One region of the Geobacillus uzenensis genome, then DNA from elsewhere that is predicted to be linked to it. Evidence: a T-box and tRNA genes for the amino acid it is inferred to sense, from the RefSeq annotation. Region 1 holds a T-box; the other holds one or more tRNA genes.

Evidence for each region. A T-box is a leader RNA that pairs with one kind of tRNA and senses whether it is charged. The one in region 1 lies ahead of B9L21_RS02800 (valine--tRNA ligase), so its partner is inferred to be a tRNA-Val.
Region 2: it has a tRNA-Val gene. The T-box ahead of B9L21_RS02800 (valine--tRNA ligase) is inferred to sense a tRNA for this amino acid. The anticodon was not compared.

Annotation. Positions count from the first base shown of each region.
Region 1 covers NZ_NEWL01000002.1:263,700-272,367, forward strand. The annotation lists gene spoVID (stage VI sporulation protein D) at 1-559, shown strand, start outside; gene ysxE (spore coat protein YsxE) at 603-1,634, shown strand; gene B9L21_RS02795 (hypothetical protein) at 1,631-1,819, opposite strand; T-box leader at 1,961-2,319, shown strand; gene B9L21_RS02800 (valine--tRNA ligase) at 2,389-5,049, shown strand; gene B9L21_RS02805 (bifunctional folylpolyglutamate synthase/dihydrofolate synthase) at 5,183-6,490, shown strand; gene B9L21_RS02810 (vWA domain-containing protein) at 6,546-8,668, shown strand, end outside.
Region 2 covers NZ_NEWL01000001.1:291,433-300,100, forward strand. The annotation lists gene B9L21_RS01405 (thermonuclease family protein) at 1-550, opposite strand, end outside; gene B9L21_RS01410 (DnaD domain-containing protein) at 929-2,104, shown strand; tRNA gene B9L21_RS01415 (tRNA-Ala) at 2,272-2,344, opposite strand; gene B9L21_RS01420 (MgtC/SapB family protein) at 2,414-3,091, opposite strand; gene B9L21_RS01425 (DMT family transporter) at 3,150-4,058, shown strand; gene B9L21_RS01430 (protein-glutamine gamma-glutamyltransferase) at 4,029-4,847, opposite strand; tRNA gene B9L21_RS01435 (tRNA-Asn) at 6,788-6,862, shown strand; tRNA gene B9L21_RS01440 (tRNA-Ser) at 6,867-6,957, shown strand; tRNA gene B9L21_RS01445 (tRNA-Glu) at 6,972-7,043, shown strand; tRNA gene B9L21_RS01450 (tRNA-Val) at 7,053-7,128, shown strand; tRNA gene B9L21_RS01455 (tRNA-Met) at 7,444-7,520, shown strand; tRNA gene B9L21_RS01460 (tRNA-Asp) at 7,524-7,599, shown strand; tRNA gene B9L21_RS01465 (tRNA-Phe) at 7,771-7,846, shown strand; tRNA gene B9L21_RS01470 (tRNA-Thr) at 7,872-7,947, shown strand; tRNA gene B9L21_RS01475 (tRNA-Tyr) at 7,954-8,038, shown strand; tRNA gene B9L21_RS01480 (tRNA-Trp) at 8,045-8,118, shown strand; tRNA gene B9L21_RS01485 (tRNA-His) at 8,136-8,208, shown strand; tRNA gene B9L21_RS01490 (tRNA-Gln) at 8,224-8,298, shown strand; tRNA gene B9L21_RS01495 (tRNA-Gly) at 8,304-8,375, shown strand; tRNA gene B9L21_RS01500 (tRNA-Cys) at 8,385-8,458, shown strand; tRNA gene B9L21_RS01505 (tRNA-Leu) at 8,519-8,603, shown strand.

The DNA of each region.
Region 1 (8,668 bases):
CAAAGAGGCAGCCGACGATGAAGCGTTTACATCGGAGAACCAACCCGCTAGTGAGGCGGGCGAACAGCCTGTCGCCGCAGTCAGTGAAGCGCCGCCTTCCACCGTTGAGCCAGCGGCTGTGCGTCATGAAGAAACGCTGTCTAATGAAACAGAGGATGTAAAAGAGCCGTTTTTGCCGCTTGAGACGGAAACGAAAGCCGTCAACGCGGAAGGGGAAGAGGAGATTGATTCCGTGTTGCCGCCAACGGAGGCGAAAGTATCGATCGGGGCCGCTAAAAAAGCGGTGAGTGAAGAGGACGAGGAAGAACAACAAGCGGAAGTGAAAAGCGAAAACGCCCTTTATTTGACGAAGCTGTTTGCCAAAAGTGAAGCGGAAGAGTTTACAACGGTCAAAATTTGCATCGTCCAGCAAGGAGATTCGTTGGACAAGATTGCTGAACGGTATGATGTGACCGTCTCGCAGCTGCTGCGCGCCAACGATCTGGAAAGCCCGGATGACGTGCACGAAGGGCAGCTGTTATATATTCCGGCCTTGGCGGGAAGCCGTCCTTTCTCATGAAAGGAACGCTTTCCGTTTCTTTTGCCGGCGAGGGGGCGTAATGATGGCCATACGTTCTGAAACGTGCCGCGCCGTGCTTCATCAGTATGGGATTCAGCCGCAGCGCATCGAACAGCGGGGCAAAGCGGCAAAAGTGTATACCGACCGCGGTGTTTTTGCCTTAAAACCGCTCGACGGTGAACAAGAGGCGGCCGCCATCTGGCACTCGCTTCACTATTACGGCCGCCATTGCCCTCCGTTTTATTGGACGCGGCAACGATCGCCGTTTGCTGCGGAGGGAAGCCGCCTTTATTATTTGCAAGCATGGCAGGAGGGAGAAACGAAAGCAAAAGAAGAAACGGTGCGCGCTTTTTTTCGTGGGCTGGCCCGGCTCCATCGCGCTACCGCCCGCACCGTCGAGGCGAGCGAGGAGGAGATCGCCGCGTATCGAAAGCAAAAAAAAGAGGAATGGCAGCAGGAGCGGGCGATTTGGGAAGAGCGGATTGAGCGGTATGAAACCGCTTGGTACATGTCACCGTTTCAGCTGCAGTGCTGCACGTATTTTCATGAGGTGATGCGCGCCTATTTGTTTGCCGAGGAACAGCTGACTGCGTGGGAGGAGGCGCTCGAAGAAACGAAACAATGGCGCATCGCTTGGGTGCACGGAAAAGCGCGCCTTTCCCATTACGTGGCGCCGTATTGGATCAGCTGGGAGCGGGCGCACTGGAATTCGCCGGTATACGATTTGATTGCCGCGCTTCGCGTGCATGTCCGAACGCTTCCGCCGCTCGGTCCCGAGTGGATGGGGGGAATCGATGAATACGAAAAGGAATTGCCGTTATCCAACGGGGAGCGGGCGTTTTTATACAGCCATTTGGCCGAGCCGCGCGGGTTTGTCCGCTGCCTCGAACAGTATGAAGCCGCTCCGCGAACGGAACGGAACGAGCGGGACTATGTCGCCGCCTTGCAGCGCTGTTATTTTGCCTTTAAAAACATGGAAGCGATCGTGATGCATCTTGTCCAACGCGACGCCGCGCGGCAGCAAGAAGAGGCGGCCGATCATGAAGCGACAGCCGAAGGGGACGGCAGCGGTTAAATCCATTCCAAATGGAGCGCCACAGCAATCAAAACAAAGATGGCTAATAAAATGACATCGAACGTCGTCGGCAAAAAAATGGTGCGAATGGCTTGAAAAATGGTGAGCGGAATGATCACTTGGGCACAGACGGCGCGCACTTGCCTCAGCCACGGCGGCCACGAATACGGGTTGAATCGCCGCATCGGCATTTCCCTCCTTCTCTGGTTTACTATACAATATGAAAAGAACGATCATTTGTCACCAAACCGGGGCGAGTGGAATAAATAAATAAAAACTTGGCAAAGATGATGGACAATGGTAGTATAATAATCGAATAATGACGAAAAAAAGCGAAGACAGGGAGGAGTACAGCAGTCCGCGCCTGCAGAGAGGGAAATCAAAAGCTGCGAGATTTCCTAGGATGGCGGTTGCTGGAAGGTCGCCCTTGAGCTGCTTCGCTGAAAGGCGAAACTGCCGAGTAGGGGAAGCCGGCGTGATGCCGTTATGCCAATGAAGCGCTTAAGCCCTAGAGGGCGGGTGGTTGAATGGAGAATGTGGTTGAAAGACGCCGTTTCCCAAAGTCGGGGAACGTTGCGGCCGCTTCGGATGGAACATCGCCCGGTGCTTGAACGATACGGTTTTGCTATCCTCTAGGCTTAAGAAAAAAGGTGGTACCGCGAAAGCAGCTCCTTTCGTCCTTTTTGGATGAAAGGGGCTTTTTTGCTTGCCAATCGGATGATGCACTCCGTAGGCAACAGCCATTGTCGATCACATGAAGGAGGGAACAAAAGTGGCACAGCATGAAGTGTCGATGCCGCCAAAATACGACCATCGCGCCGTTGAGGCGGGGCGCTATGACTGGTGGTTGAAAGGCAAGTTTTTTGAAGCGACCGGCGATCCGGACAAACAACCGTTTACGATCGTCATTCCGCCGCCGAACGTCACCGGCAAACTGCATTTGGGGCATGCATGGGATACGACGCTGCAAGACATCATTACGCGCATGAAGCGGATGCAAGGCTATGACGTTCTTTGGCTTCCGGGCATGGACCATGCCGGCATCGCCACCCAGGCGAAAGTGGAGGAAAAATTGCGCAGCCAAGGGCTGTCGCGCTACGATTTAGGCCGGGAGAAATTTTTGGAAGAAACGTGGAAGTGGAAAGAAGAGTACGCCGGCCATATTCGCAGCCAATGGGCAAAATTAGGGCTTGGCCTCGATTATACGCGCGAGCGGTTTACGCTGGATGAAGGGCTGTCCAAAGCGGTGCGTGAAGTGTTCGTCTCGCTTTACCGGAAAGGGCTCATTTACCGCGGCGAGTACATTATCAACTGGGACCCGGTTACGAAAACGGCGCTGTCGGATATTGAAGTCATTTATAAAGAAGTGAAAGGCGCTTTATACCATTTGCGTTATCCGCTTGCCGACGGTTCCGGCTACATCGAGGTGGCGACGACCCGGCCGGAGACGATGCTCGGCGATACGGCGGTGGCGGTGCATCCGGATGACGAGCGGTACAAGCATTTGATCGGCAAAATGGTCAAACTGCCGATTGTCGGCCGCGAAATCCCGATTATCGCCGATGAGTATGTCGATATGGAATTCGGCTCCGGGGCGGTGAAAATTACGCCGGCGCACGACCCGAACGACTTTGAAGTCGGCAACCGCCACAACTTGCCGCGCATTCTCGTCATGAACGAAGATGGCACGATGAACGAAAATGCCTTGCAATATCAAGGGCTTGACCGGTTTGAATGCCGGAAGCAAATCGTCCGCGACTTGCAAGAGCAAGGCGTCCTCTTTAAAATTGAGGAACACGTCCACTCCGTCGGCCATAGCGAACGGAGCGGCGCGGTCGTTGAACCGTATTTGTCGACGCAATGGTTCGTGAAAATGAAGCCGCTCGCCGAAGCGGCGATCAAGCTGCAACAAACCGACGGAAAAGTGCAGTTCGTGCCGGAGCGGTTTGAGAAAACGTACTTGCACTGGCTGGAGAACATCCGCGACTGGTGCATTTCGCGCCAGCTTTGGTGGGGGCACCGGATTCCGGCGTGGTACCATAAAGAGACGGGGGACATTTACGTCGACCACGAGCCGCCAAAAGACATTGAAAATTGGGAGCAAGACCCCGACGTGCTTGATACGTGGTTCAGCTCGGCGCTTTGGCCGTTCTCGACAATGGGCTGGCCGGATACCGACTCGCCGGACTACAAGCGCTACTACCCGACCGATGTGCTAGTCACCGGCTATGACATCATTTTCTTCTGGGTGTCGCGCATGATTTTCCAAGGGCTTGAGTTCACCGGAAAGCGGCCGTTTAAAGACGTGTTGATCCACGGTCTCGTCCGCGACGCCCAAGGACGGAAAATGAGCAAGTCGCTCGGCAACGGGGTTGACCCGATGGATGTCATCGACCAGTACGGCGCCGATGCACTCCGCTATTTCTTGGCGACCGGCAGCTCGCCGGGGCAAGATTTGCGCTTCAGCACGGAAAAAGTCGAAGCGACATGGAACTTTGCCAATAAAATTTGGAACGCGTCGCGCTTTGCGTTGATGAACATGGGCGGCATGACGTATGAGGAGCTCGATTTAAGCGGCGAAAAAACGGTCGCCGACCATTGGATTTTGACGCGCCTCAATGAAACGATCGACACGGTGACGAAGCTCGCCGAAAAATATGAATTTGGCGAAGTCGGGCGCACGCTGTACAACTTTATTTGGGACGACTTATGCGACTGGTATATCGAAATGGCCAAACTGCCGCTCTATGGCGACGACGAGGCGGCGAAAAAGACGACCCGTTCCGTGTTGGCGTATGTGCTTGACAATACGATGCGCCTGCTTCACCCGTTCATGCCGTTCATTACCGAGGAAATTTGGCAAAACTTGCCGCATAAAGGAGAGTCGATTACGGTCGCCCCGTGGCCGCAAGTGCGCCCGGAGCTGTCGAACGAAGAAGCGGCCGAAGAGATGCGGATGCTTGTGGACATCATCCGTGCGGTCCGAAACATCCGCGCTGAAGTGAACACGCCGCCGAGCAAGCCGATTGCGCTCTACATTAAGACAAAAGACGAACACGTGCGGGAAGCGCTTTTGAAAAACCGCGCTTATTTGGAACGGTTCTGCAACCCGAGCGAATTGGTCATTGACATGGATGTTCCGGCTCCGGAAAAAGCGATGACTGCCGTCGTCACCGGGGCGGAGCTCATTTTGCCGCTTGAAGGGCTGATCAATATTGAAGAGGAAATCAAGCGGCTCGAAAAAGAGCTCGACAAGTGGAACAACGAAGTCGAGCGCGTCGAAAAGAAACTGGCCAACGAAGGCTTTTTAGCGAAAGCGCCGGCCCATGTCGTCGAAGAAGAGCGGCGCAAGCGGCAAGATTACATCGAAAAGCGAGAAGCGGTGAAAGCGCGCCTCGCTGAGTTGAAACGGTAGACAAACGATTGTTTGGTTGATTATGATGAAGACGAATCCGCTATCATGCGGGTTCGTCTTTTTCGCTGGCGGAAGCCGTTCGGCCCATCGCCAGCCTTTCGATCTAGATCTTCTCAAGGGAGGAGTCGTGAATATGATCCGCACATATGAGGAAGCCGTCGCTTGGATTCACGGGCGGCTGCGGCTTGGCATGAAGCCGGGACTAAAACGGATGGAATGGATGATGGAAAAGCTCGGCCATCCAGAGCGCCGCGTCCGCGCTGTCCATATCGGCGGAACGAACGGCAAAGGGTCGACGGTGGCGTATTTGCGCTCGATTTTGCAGGCGGCCGGGTATTCCGTCGGCACGTTCACTTCGCCGTATGTCGAGCAGTTTAACGAACGGATCAGCGTCAACGGTGAACCGATTCGCGATGAAGAAATCGTGGAGCTGGTGCGAGTCATTCAACCGCTTGCGGACGAACTCGAACGAACAGAACTTGGCGGACCGACCGAATTTGAAGTGATCACCGCCATGATGCTTTATTACTTCGGCAAACAACAGATTCAAGACATCGTGCTCATTGAAGTCGGGCTCGGCGGCCGCTTGGACTCAACTAACATCATTTATCCGCTCGTTTCTGTCATTACAAACGTCAGCTACGATCATATGAACATTTTAGGCGATACGCTTGGGCAAATCGCCGTGGAGAAAGCCGGAATCATCAAATCGGGCGTGCCGCTTGTGACGGCGGTGAAGGAACCGGAGGCGTGGGAAGTGATCGCCAAAACGGCGGCGGAGCGGAAGGCGAAAACATATCGTCTCGGCGTTGATTTTACTGTAACAGACTGGAAAACGATCGCCGAAGGAGAGCAGTTTTCCCTCGCCACGCCGTTTGCCGAATACCGCGATTTGCGCATTCAAATGCCCGGCGCCCATCAAGTCGACAATGCGGCGGTGGCGGTGATGGCGGCAGAATTGTTGCGCCTTGGCTATTCGTTTTTAATCGAGCCGGAGCATATCGCCGATGGGCTGGCCACTGCTGCTTGGCCCGGCCGGTTTGAGCGGGTGAGCGGCAAACCGCTCATCATTCTCGACGGCGCCCATAACGAAGCGGGCATTCGCGCCCTTGTCGAGACGGTGCGCGCTCATTATCCCGACAAGCGCGTCCATGTCTTGTTCGCCGCGCTGACCGACAAGCCGCTTGAACGAATGATCCGGCCGCTTGACGAGCTGGCTGAGACGATCACGTTTACGACGTTTGATTTTCCGCGCGCCGCCCAAGCAGAAGCATTAACAGCCCTTTCTTCCCATCCGCAGAAGGCGGCCGTAAGTGATTGGGCCGGCTGGATCCGTGAGAAGAAAAAACAAATAGGGGACGATGGGCTGCTGCTTGTCACCGGATCGCTTTATTTTCTGTCCGAAGTGCGAAAACGGTTAAAAAATAATGCCAAGCGATGAAAAGGATTGGTATAATGGAAGAAAGATAGTTCCTTTGGCGCGGGAGGGGAGGCGCATGCGGCGACGAGGCTGGCTGTTATGGGGGATGTTGTTCTGGTTGATGGCAAGTATATGGCCGATCACGGCAGATGTCGTTTATGCCGATCGGAAAGAGGGAGCGATCACTTCCGTTTCCGAGGAGAAAATTGCCGGCTGGGCGACCGCTCCGGGAGTCGGCGACGGAAAGGGCAACAGCATCGACTTTTTTAAGATTCGCATCCAGCTGAAAGGACAAAGCGGCACGGCCGTCAGCTACCGGACGGAAGCGGTGGAAGTACAGCCGGACCGAAACGGTGAGAAAAAGTATACATTTTCGCTCGATATGCGCGGCAAGTGGCCATCGGCCCCAGGAGCGACGGCCGCTTATGAAATCGTTGTCGATGCCTACCGGGTGTTAGGAAACGGGCAAGAAGAGGTGTATTTTTCCTTTCCGGAGACGCCTTATGAGTATACGAGGCAAACGGAGGCGAGCACGGCGAAATTGGATTTTTCCCTCTCATTTTCACAGCCGGAATACGCCAAGCCGCCAGATGGCGATGCCCAAGGGCGGCTCGATGTGACGCTCATCCCGCAAGGTGTGGTTCCGGCGCCTGTTCGCCCGCCGATCGATGTCGTGTTTGTGATGGACGTGTCAGGCTCCATGACGATGATGAAGCTGCAAAGCGCCAAATCCGCTTTGCAGGCAGCGGTGAATGATTTCAAAGCCAATTATCACCCAAATGATCGGTTTGCTCTGATTCCATTTTCTGATGACGTGAGGGCAACGAGTGTTGTTCCGTTCGGATCAAAATCAAATGTCGTCAGTCAATTAGACGCCATACTTGATGCAGGAAACCGTTTGACGGCCAACGGCGGGACGAACTATTCGGCCGCTTTGTCTCTGGCCAGATCGTATTTTACGGACCCGACAAGGAAAAAGTATATCATTTTTCTGACTGACGGCATGCCGACCGTGTTGGATACGACCGATTCAATTACGTATCGCGAGGTCAAACCGGATTGGTTTGGGGGATATGAGTATACGGGAAAAAAAATTACGGATTCTCTTCCTGTCACTTACGAATTGTACGGCGATGGGCGGACGGCTGGTATTCGTTTTACCGACAACAAAGGAAATTACCGTCAATTTTATAACGATGGAAGAGATTATGTGAATGGAATCAAGGTGTCTTCGAATAACGGCTACCCATTTACTTACAGTAGTCTGGAAACGAGAATTCGAACGAATGCCATAGCGGTGGCCAAAGCACTTGGAATGGGCAATATCACCCTTTATTCTATTGGCTTCGGCGACAGCGATGATGTTGACATGGACTATTTGAGCGCGTTGTCCACGATGGCCGGAGGGGAAGCGCGGCAAGGAACGCCGCAAAATTTGAACGTCCTGTTTCAGAGGTTTTCTCAGCTCGCGACAACGCCGGCGCTCACGGGGACGATCCGCATTCCGCTTTCGTCGTTTGGCGGCAATGTCGTTGTTGCCGAGAACGGCCAAGTATGGCTAGATGAGACGAAACAAAATGCGTATATTTCATTTTCCATTCCCTATCAGATTGGTCAAGGCGCCCCTTCGCCTACCACGATTCCTATTCCAGTTTCGTTTAAGGCGAAAGGGACGTATACATTCAACGCTGAATTGAGATATCGCGATGTGTACGGCCAGCCGCAGCCGTCCTTGACGAAAACAGTGACCGTCACCGTAAAAGATGAAGCGCCGCCGACCTTTACGGGAACGGTGCGATTGCAAGGATTGACCAACAATGTTATCAATCTCATTAAACAGGGGGCTGTCGATGGCGACGACAACCGCTTCCGTGCCACCTATTCCTTGTCGCTGGTCGGTTACGTGGGCAGTACGACTGGAATGATCAGCAATGTGAAGATCGTCCAACAGTTGCCTGATGGCATCTCCGTCGTTCCAGACGGCAAAGTGACGACGTATACGGAAAATGGCAAACGCTATGCACAATGGTCGTTTGCCAACCAGACGTTTGACTATAGCCAGCTGAACAAGCTGACGCTGACCGCGCAATGGGTGATGCAAGCCGATTACGCCATGGGCGGCACCCAATTGCCGCCGGCGGTCGTAACGTTCACCGACAGCCGCTACGGCGAACGGACTTCGACGCTCACGCCGCCGTC
Region 2 (8,668 bases), on a different contig from region 1:
GGTCGACCCATACCCAGGCGAGCAGCCGCTGGTATTTGTCAAACAATGTATTTCCATCTGTTTCAAGCACAATGTTCCCTTGTTGCAGGCGGGAGCACGTAAACTGGCTCGCTTCTTTTCCGTACGGCTCGACTTCGATCGTGCTTTCCGGCGTGTCAATGAACAAAAAGCGCGTCGTATACACGTGGCCGTTCACACGGAATTTGGCCGTGTCCCCGTCCACGCACTCCACCAATGCCGCTTCGTATGTCCGGCCCAGACGCAGCGAAGCATCGTCCTCGTTTCCCCCAAGCGCATGGCCGTCTAAGTCAATCCGCTCCGGAGTGAGGTTCCGCTTGCATCGTTCATTGCCGTTGTATGTTTGAATGAGCTTGATTAGCTCTTCTTTCGTTTTTGCCTGCTTCGCCAATGCGGTCGGTTTGTGCAGCAAGTACGTGCAGTCGCTGTTGCGGAAATGCCCGCCCAATTCATCCAATGTGCCCGGGTGGGCGAAAACAGAAGCGGGAAATAGAATCATCAAGCAAAAAAACAGAATCGCCGTTTGTTTCAACGCTCTCCCTCCGTTCGAAAAAGGTGTTGCTGTTTCGGCAAAGAGGCGATGAAAGCAACGAAACGCCCCCATTTGCTCTGTTAACATATATGCAACTGTTTTTGGTGTGTTTTTGCCGTATGGTTTCATAATGGATGCGATTCACTCTCTCAACGAAAATGATGGAACATGCCGATTTGTTCTTTTATACGGATATTCAGCCAGTTTGTGCGTATTTTTGGCGTTTTTCAGCGTGAAATCGGGCCAAAATTGCTGTTGTCGCGCCATTAAGTAATTTGATGGCATTTGAAATAAAGTTTATCAAAGAAATGGAACGATCATAAAGAAATTTGGCTGCAAACAAGTTGTTCATTTATTGTTTCAAGGGGGAGAGGGACGATGACCAAATTGCTGTTAGATGACGAGCCGCTAATCATTTTGCCACAGCTCGCCGTGGCGATCGGGTTGAACGAAAGCATTATCGTCCAACAGCTGCATTATTGGTTGGAGAAAAGTGAAAACATTCGCGACGGCTACAAATGGGTGTACAACACGTATGCCGACTGGCAGGAGCAGTTCCCGTTTTGGTCGGAAAGCACGATTCGCCGCATCATCACCAAGCTCGAAAAGCTCGGGATCATCGTTTCGGCGAATTTTAACCGCTCCAAAGTCGATAAAACGAAATGGTATCGGATCGATTACAACCAACTGGCCGAATGGACGCAAAAAACGCCATTCAGGCAAAAGGAACAGCCACCAGGGGCGAATGGCGGCCCAGCGGGGGACAGCGGTTCCACCGTTCTTGATCGCCTTGCAACCGCTTCCTATTCATCGGTTCAACGTGAGCGACCCGCAGCTGAAGTGGCCGATTTGCCTATTTTACCTGGACGATCCGTCGATGAATGGGCCCGTCCATCTGTCCAAGCTGAGCGGTCGATGGATGAAATCAACGGCCCATCTGGCCAAAACAGGCGGCTGACGGACGAAATCGCCCGATCATCTGTTCAAATTGAGCCGTCCAGCTCGTCAAATGGGTCCATCGGGGTGCTCAATGTGAACAGACCGATACCAGAGAATACGACAGAGATCACATCAGAAAGGAAAAGAGAAGAGAAAGAAGACGGCGAGCGCGTGCGCGCCTACAAGGAGATTGTTCGTTTCTGTGAGCAAAACGGGTTTGGGGCGATCGGAGGGTATCTGCGGGAAAAAATCAATGTGTGGGTAGATGACACGTCCGAGGAACTCGTCTTAGAAGCGTTAAAAATTGCGGTGGAAAACGGGGCGAAACGATGGGTGTACGTCGAAACGATCTTGCGCGACTGGGCGGAAAAAGGGTATCGCACTATCGACGAAGTGCGGGCGGCACGGCTTGCGTTTCGGAAGCAGCGAGTGAACCAACGGTCTCCCTCGCCTTTAACTGAGAGCAGCAGAACGATGCGGAAGCCGATCCGTACAGAGATCGTGCCGGATTGGCTGAACATGGACTACAGTCAGCCGGAAGACGATGACTTTGACATCGAACAAGCGCGCCGGGAGCTCGAGGAGCGCTTAAAAAAATATAAAGCACCATCCTGAGCGACGATCTCTATGGAATGAAGGGAGCGGCGGGCGTCTCTTGCATGTGACTTTGCCGCCCGCCGTTCGTTGGGAGATTACGGCCGCTGATTCGTCGACGAAGCGTTTCGGTGTGAGACCTTTCCCGGTCAAACCAAAAACCCCTTGCCACGCAAGGGGTTGGTGAATGGAGCATACCGGGCTCGAACCGGTGACCTTCGCGCTGCCAGCACGACGCTCTCCCAACTGAGCTAATGCCCCAAAAGAATATGGATGATTTGTCCATGCTCTATTATATCTAGATCGATGGGCGTTTGCAATCTTTTTTTATCAGCCGCTTTCAATATCAACATGAATGATCGCGTCAATGGAGTGGATGGCGTAATAAATGTCGGCGGTCGAGCGCCGTTGGTCGACGACAGCCCTTAGTTTCAATAAGTGCTGGTTTTCTTCCACATCTTTGATGCGTATCGTTTTTATATTGATGTGCTGCTGTTTTAAATGATCGATCACTTTCGTAATGTTTTTTCCGTCGGCGACCGTAATTTGCAGCAGGACTTCTTTTTCGCGCAGCTGCTTCGGCCCGAAAAAGTTAATTAAAAATGGAATGAGTTCGACGCTAACGATTAGAAGCGCGACACCAAACGCCGATTCCCAATAAAAGCCTGCTCCGACCGCCACCCCGATGCCTGCCGCCCCCCAGATGATCGCAGCGGTCGTCAGTCCGGTGATGCTGTCGTTGCCACGACGCAAAATCACGCCCGCTCCTAAAAAACCGACCCCGGATACGATTTGGGCGGCGAGGCGGAGCGGATCCATGGTAATATGGTCTTTCGACGGAAAGACGTACGCTGATTCAATGGAGACAATTGTCAATAAGCAACTGGAAATTGAGATGACCAGGCACGTTTTCAAACCAACCGGTTTTCGCTTCAATTCCCGTTCCAGCCCGATGATCATCCCGAGGACGGCTGAAATCCCTAATTTGAGGAACGGATCAAACATCATTTTTCTCACCTCGTTCGTGATATAATAGTAAGAAAATAGTTGGCAAGGAGATGGAAAGATGAAACCGCCAAGCCAAATAAGGGCATATTCCGCCTTATTGATCGGCGCACTGGCCGTGTCGACGTCCGCCATTTTCGTCAAATGGTCGCAGGCGCCATCAGCCGTGATCGCTTTTTATCGGCTTTTTTTCGCCGTTGTCATCATGACGCCGTTTTTTCTCCGCCATATTCATGAACTAACGCACATCTCCCGGCGCGACTGGCTGTTTTCCGTTTGTTCCGGCGTGCTGCTTGCGTTTCATTTTATTCTTTGGTTTGAATCACTCGACTATACATCAGTCACAAGCTCGGTCGTGCTTGTGACATTGCAGCCGCTGTTTGCTTTTGCTGGGGGGGCGCTCTTTTTCCGCGAACGGCTGACGATCGGGGCGATCGGGAGCGCTCTTTTGGCCATTGCTGGAAGCATCCTCATCAGCTGGGGTGATTTTCGCGTCAGCGGAGAGGCGCTGTACGGCGACGTGCTGGCGTTATTGGCGTGCGCGATGGTGACCGCGTATTGGCTGTTCGGTCAGGAATTGCGCCAACGGTTATCGCTTATGACGTATACCTATATCGTCTATGGCATCAGCGCTGTGACGTTGTACGTGTATACCGCACTATCCCGTTTTTCGCTGACAGCGTACCAACTGACCGACTGGCTTTGTTTTCTCGCTTTAGCCATCATCCCGACGCTGTTCGGCCATTCGGTGATGAACTGGGCAGTCAAATGGGTGAGCGCCTCAACGGTGTCGATGGCCATTTTATTGGAACCCATCGGCGCTTCGGCCTTGGCGTATTGGCTGTTTGACGAACAGATCCGCCTGTTTCAATGGGTTGGCGGTATTTTTATTTTAACAGGAATCGGTCTGTATTTGTGGGAGAAAAACGAAAAAGGGCCGCTAACGATACAAGAAAGTAGCGGACCCTAACGTCCCGGCGATGAACGATGGGCGGAGCGGCAAGCGGAATTCGTTCAACGGGCGGGCGAATTGGGACAAATACGTGAAGTTGACTTGCGTAATATGGGGGAGAAGATAGGCGGATTTCGTCGCCCCCCGTTTACGCTTCCGATTAAGGGCGGCAATGATGCCGTCTTCTGTTTGAATGCCGATGCCATGCCCGTAAAACAAGCCGTCGCCTAAGTAAATCGTATTTTCCCCCTGCCATTGCGGCGTCGACGGGTCGAATTCCGGGTTTTTAAAATAGAGGCAGTCCCCGGGGAGGAAATGTTCTCCCTTTTTTGTATGGATGCCAAGATCTCGGTCGGTATGCCAGTCGTACAAAAGCAAATTGGCGAACAGGCGGTTGAACGCTGCGACGTCAATCGTGTCGAGCACCGCTTTATAAAAGACGATGACAATGGCCGTCGCACACTCAAAGGCGTACAGTTCGCTATTAATGAAAATGTCGTTAATGGCTTCCGAAGCAGGGACGCCCGGCCGCAGCCGAAAACCGCCTCGCTCGTCCCGCTCCCAAAACTGGCCGTTGCAGCGCGAAAAACGAAAAATGGCAAACCGCGCCCGGCTCTTCGCTAAGTCGACCGCAGCTTGGACGGTGTGGGCGCGCAACGCAATTTCAAATCGCAGTTGTCGTTCATTTGGATATGTGTACAGCACAGGCGAAGAAACAAGAGCGTTTAGGATCGCCTGCTCGTTTTTCGAAAGGGAAGACGAGTAAGACGGGCTCAAACCGGACGGTGAAGCTAAAATGCGGATCAAAGTCTAGATGCCTCCTTGAAAAGAAATGGCCATGGGCAGCAACATATTATATTGAAATGTATGCGCCCGTCGGTAGGCGTATTCATTCATTTTGAGCAAAAATGATCAGTTACGGTGTAAGAAAGATCAGGTACTGTCCTTCATGGTTTTTGGTAACAACAATGGGGCATACACAACCCCGCTTCATGTTTCAGTTATAGAAAGTAGGAAGGAGCCTATCTCTGAACGTTTTTTTATCATACGGGGAAGAAGTAGGGCTGTCGATTTTGCTTTCTTGTGTAATGACGATTGATGGTGGGATCAAGAAAAGGGTTTGCAACGAATATGTTATGTGGAGGATTACAGAGGTTGCCAAGGAGAAGGATTACGTACTAAGATAATGGGAAGTGGGGACTTTTGGGAAGAGTACAGGTTAAAAAAAACAAAAAAAAATTAAAAAAAGGTATTGCGTTTTGGAGATTAGGGTGGTATATTAAATAGCGTCGCTGCTGAACGAGGTGTTCGGCGGTGATGAGTGAGAAAAAAGTGGTTGACATCAAAAAGATGTTATGCTACTATAAAGAAGCTGCTCGCAAGAGACAACTTCGTTGAACGGTTTCTTGCAAGAGAAAACAACTTGCGTGTGAGTGATTCGATAAAACAGAATCCCTCAACGCCAGATGATATCGACTAATCTCGTTCCTTGAAAACTGAACGAAACGAAGCGCAACGAAAAGCTGAGGCCGCCCGCCTATCGGCGAAACGCGCTAGAGGGCCTGCGAGGAGGCTATCGCCGCCGCAGCAGGACCGAAGCGTCGCGAGGAAGGCCGCGAACGGCCGACCATTAACAAATCGCGCTTTCGTTTCGTTCAGTTTTGAAGGAATGAGAATTCCTTCAAAAGCGCCTGTGCCTGCGTCTGCTAGCAGGTTCAGGGAAGCAAGATTCCTCGGCACAAAGCCGCAAGGAAGTTTGTTCAAAGAAGTCGCTTTGCGTCTACAAGTGAATTCAGAGAAGCTGGATTCCTCGACGCAAGACTGCAGAGAAGTGAATTCAATGAAGTAGTCTCGTTCCTTGAAAACTAGATAACCGGAAAGCGATCGGCTCTCGAAGCCAAATGTTCTTCACCCGCAGGGGTGCTTGCACCCCGAGGGGGAAGGTTATTTGGCAGAAGAGAGCCAGGCGCTGGAGCTAGACAATACGAAAAGGGAAGGCCGCGAACGACCGACCATTAACAAATCAGTTTGTTCAAAGAAGTCGCTTTGCGTCTACAAGTGAATTCAGAGAAGCTGGATTCCTCGACGCAAGACTGCAGAGAAGTGAATTCAATGAAGTAGTCTCGTTCCTTGAAAACTAGATAACCGGAAACGCAAAGGAAGAAGCCGAGACGCTGTAGGTTAAGCTAGAAAGGGTGCACGGTGGATGCCTTGGCACTAGGAGCCGATGAAGGACGGGGCAAACGCCGAAACGCTCCGGGGAGCTGTAAGCAAGCGTTGATCCGGAGATGTCCGAATGGGGGAACCCCCTGTCCGTAATGGGAAGATTTCCCATCGCATTAGGCGAGTAAGATCCCTCGAAGATGACGAGGTCGATAGGTCCGAGGTGGAAGCGTGGCGACACGTGGAGCTGACGGATACTAATCGATCGAGGGCTTAACCTAGAAAAGCGGAGGCCGCCTGCCTATCGGCGAAACGCGCTGGAGGGCCTGCGAGGAGGCTCGAACCAAGCAAAGCTTGGTTCTGCGTGGGTGGTGTCACAGGAGCGTATGCAATGTGTCGCCGCCGCAGCAGGACCGAAGCGTCGGGAGCCGATGGCGGCCGGAGCTAGACAAAAAGCGGAAGCGCCGCGGCTTCTTCCCCCACACGGTTATCTAGTTTTGAAGGAATGAAAAAAACCTTGACAGATCAGCATTAATCAGTATAATAATAAATGTCTAAAGGAAAGATAATTGAGATGTGATTATTCCGCAGTAGCTCAGTGGTAGAGCAATCGGCTGTTAACCGATTGGTCGCAGGTTCGAATCCTGCCTGCGGAGCCACCTTGGAGAGCTGTCCGAGTGGTCGAAGGAGCACGATTGGAAATCGTGTAGGCGTGAATAGCGCCTCAAGGGTTCGAATCCCTTGCTCTCCGCCACTTATCAAAAACATGGCCCGTTGGTCAAGTGGTTAAGACACCGCCCTTTCACGGCGGTAACACGGGTTCGAATCCCGTACGGGTCACTTCTTCGTGGAGGATTAGCTCAGCTGGGAGAGCACTTGCCTTACAAGCAAGGGGTCGGCGGTTCGATCCCGTCATCCTCCACCACTCTAAATCGTCGCGGGGTGGAGCAACGAGCATTTGCTTCATCGAATACGCTGCGAGTTGCCTCGACGCACCGAGCATCTTTGAATCAGCTGGTAGAGGAAGAGGCAACAAACATTTAAACCGATACTCAGTGCATGATCGAAACAAATCCGTTTTCTATCGTCGCGGGGTGGAGCAACGAGCATTTGCTTCATCGAATACGCTGCGAGTTGCCTCGACGCATCGAGCATCTTTGAATCAGCTGGCAGAGGAAGAGGCAACAAACATTTAAACCGATACTCAGTGCATGATCGAAACAAATCCGTTTTCTATCGTCGCGGGGTGGAGCAGTCCGGTAGCTCGTCGGGCTCATAACCCGAAGGTCGCAGGTTCAAATCCTGCCCCCGCAACCAAATGGTCCCGTAGTGTAGTGGTTAACATGCCTGCCTGTCACGCAGGAGATCGCGGGTTCGAGTCCCGTCGGGACCGCCATTGTTCCAAAATTGCGAAAAATACAGTATGGCTCGACAGCTCAGTCGGTAGAGACGAGCATCAACATCATCGAGTTTGTTGCGAGTTGCCTCGACGCATCAAGCATCTTTGAATCAGCTGGTAGAGGAAGAGGCACAGAGCAATCAACGAGCGAGTTAAAAAATAACATATGGCTCGGTAGCTCAGTCGGTAGAGCAAAGGACTGAAAATCCTTGTGTCGGCGGTTCGATTCCGTCCCGAGCCACCACTAAACAACTACAATAAGTTTGCATGCCGACTTAGCTCAATTGGTAGAGCAACTGAATCGTAATCAGTAGGTTGCGGGTTCAAGTCCTGCAGTCGGCACCATTCCGTGGAGGGGTAGCGAAGTGGCTAAACGCGGCGGACTGTAAATCCGCTCCCTTTGGGTTCGGCGGTTCGAATCCGTCCCCCTCCACCATCATGAAGGGGCATAGTTTAATGGTAGAACAGAGGTCTCCAAAACCTCCGGTGTGGGTTCGATTCCTACTGCCCCTGCCATTCAAATGATTATTATGGCGGCTATGGCGAAGTGGTTAACGCACCAGATTGTGGCTCTGGCATGCGTGGGTTCGATTCCCACTAGTCGCCCTTGTTTTTTAGCGTTGGGGTATAGCCAAGCGGTAAGGCAACGGACTTTGACTCCGTGATGCGTTGGTTCGAATCCAGCTACCCCAGCCAATCATGCGGAAGTAGTTCAGTGGTAGAACACCACCTTGCCAAGGTGGGGGTCGCGGGTTCGAGTCCCGTCTTCCGCTCTCGATCAAGGCGGCATAGCCAAGTGGTAAGGCAGAGGTCTGCAAAACCTTTACCCCCGGTTCGAATCCGGGTGCCGCCTCCATCTAATGAATACAATTTTATTGACAAATAAAAGTTGAGAAGATATAATAGTTAATGTCGCGCCGATGTGGCGGAATTGGCAGACGCGCACGACTCAAAATCGTGTGGGGTAGCCCCCCGTGTGGGTTCGACTCCCACCATCGGCATCCTTGGAATTCGATAGCCCACGGCCAAAAGTCGTGGAAGCCTTGATACGACCGCATTTGCGGTC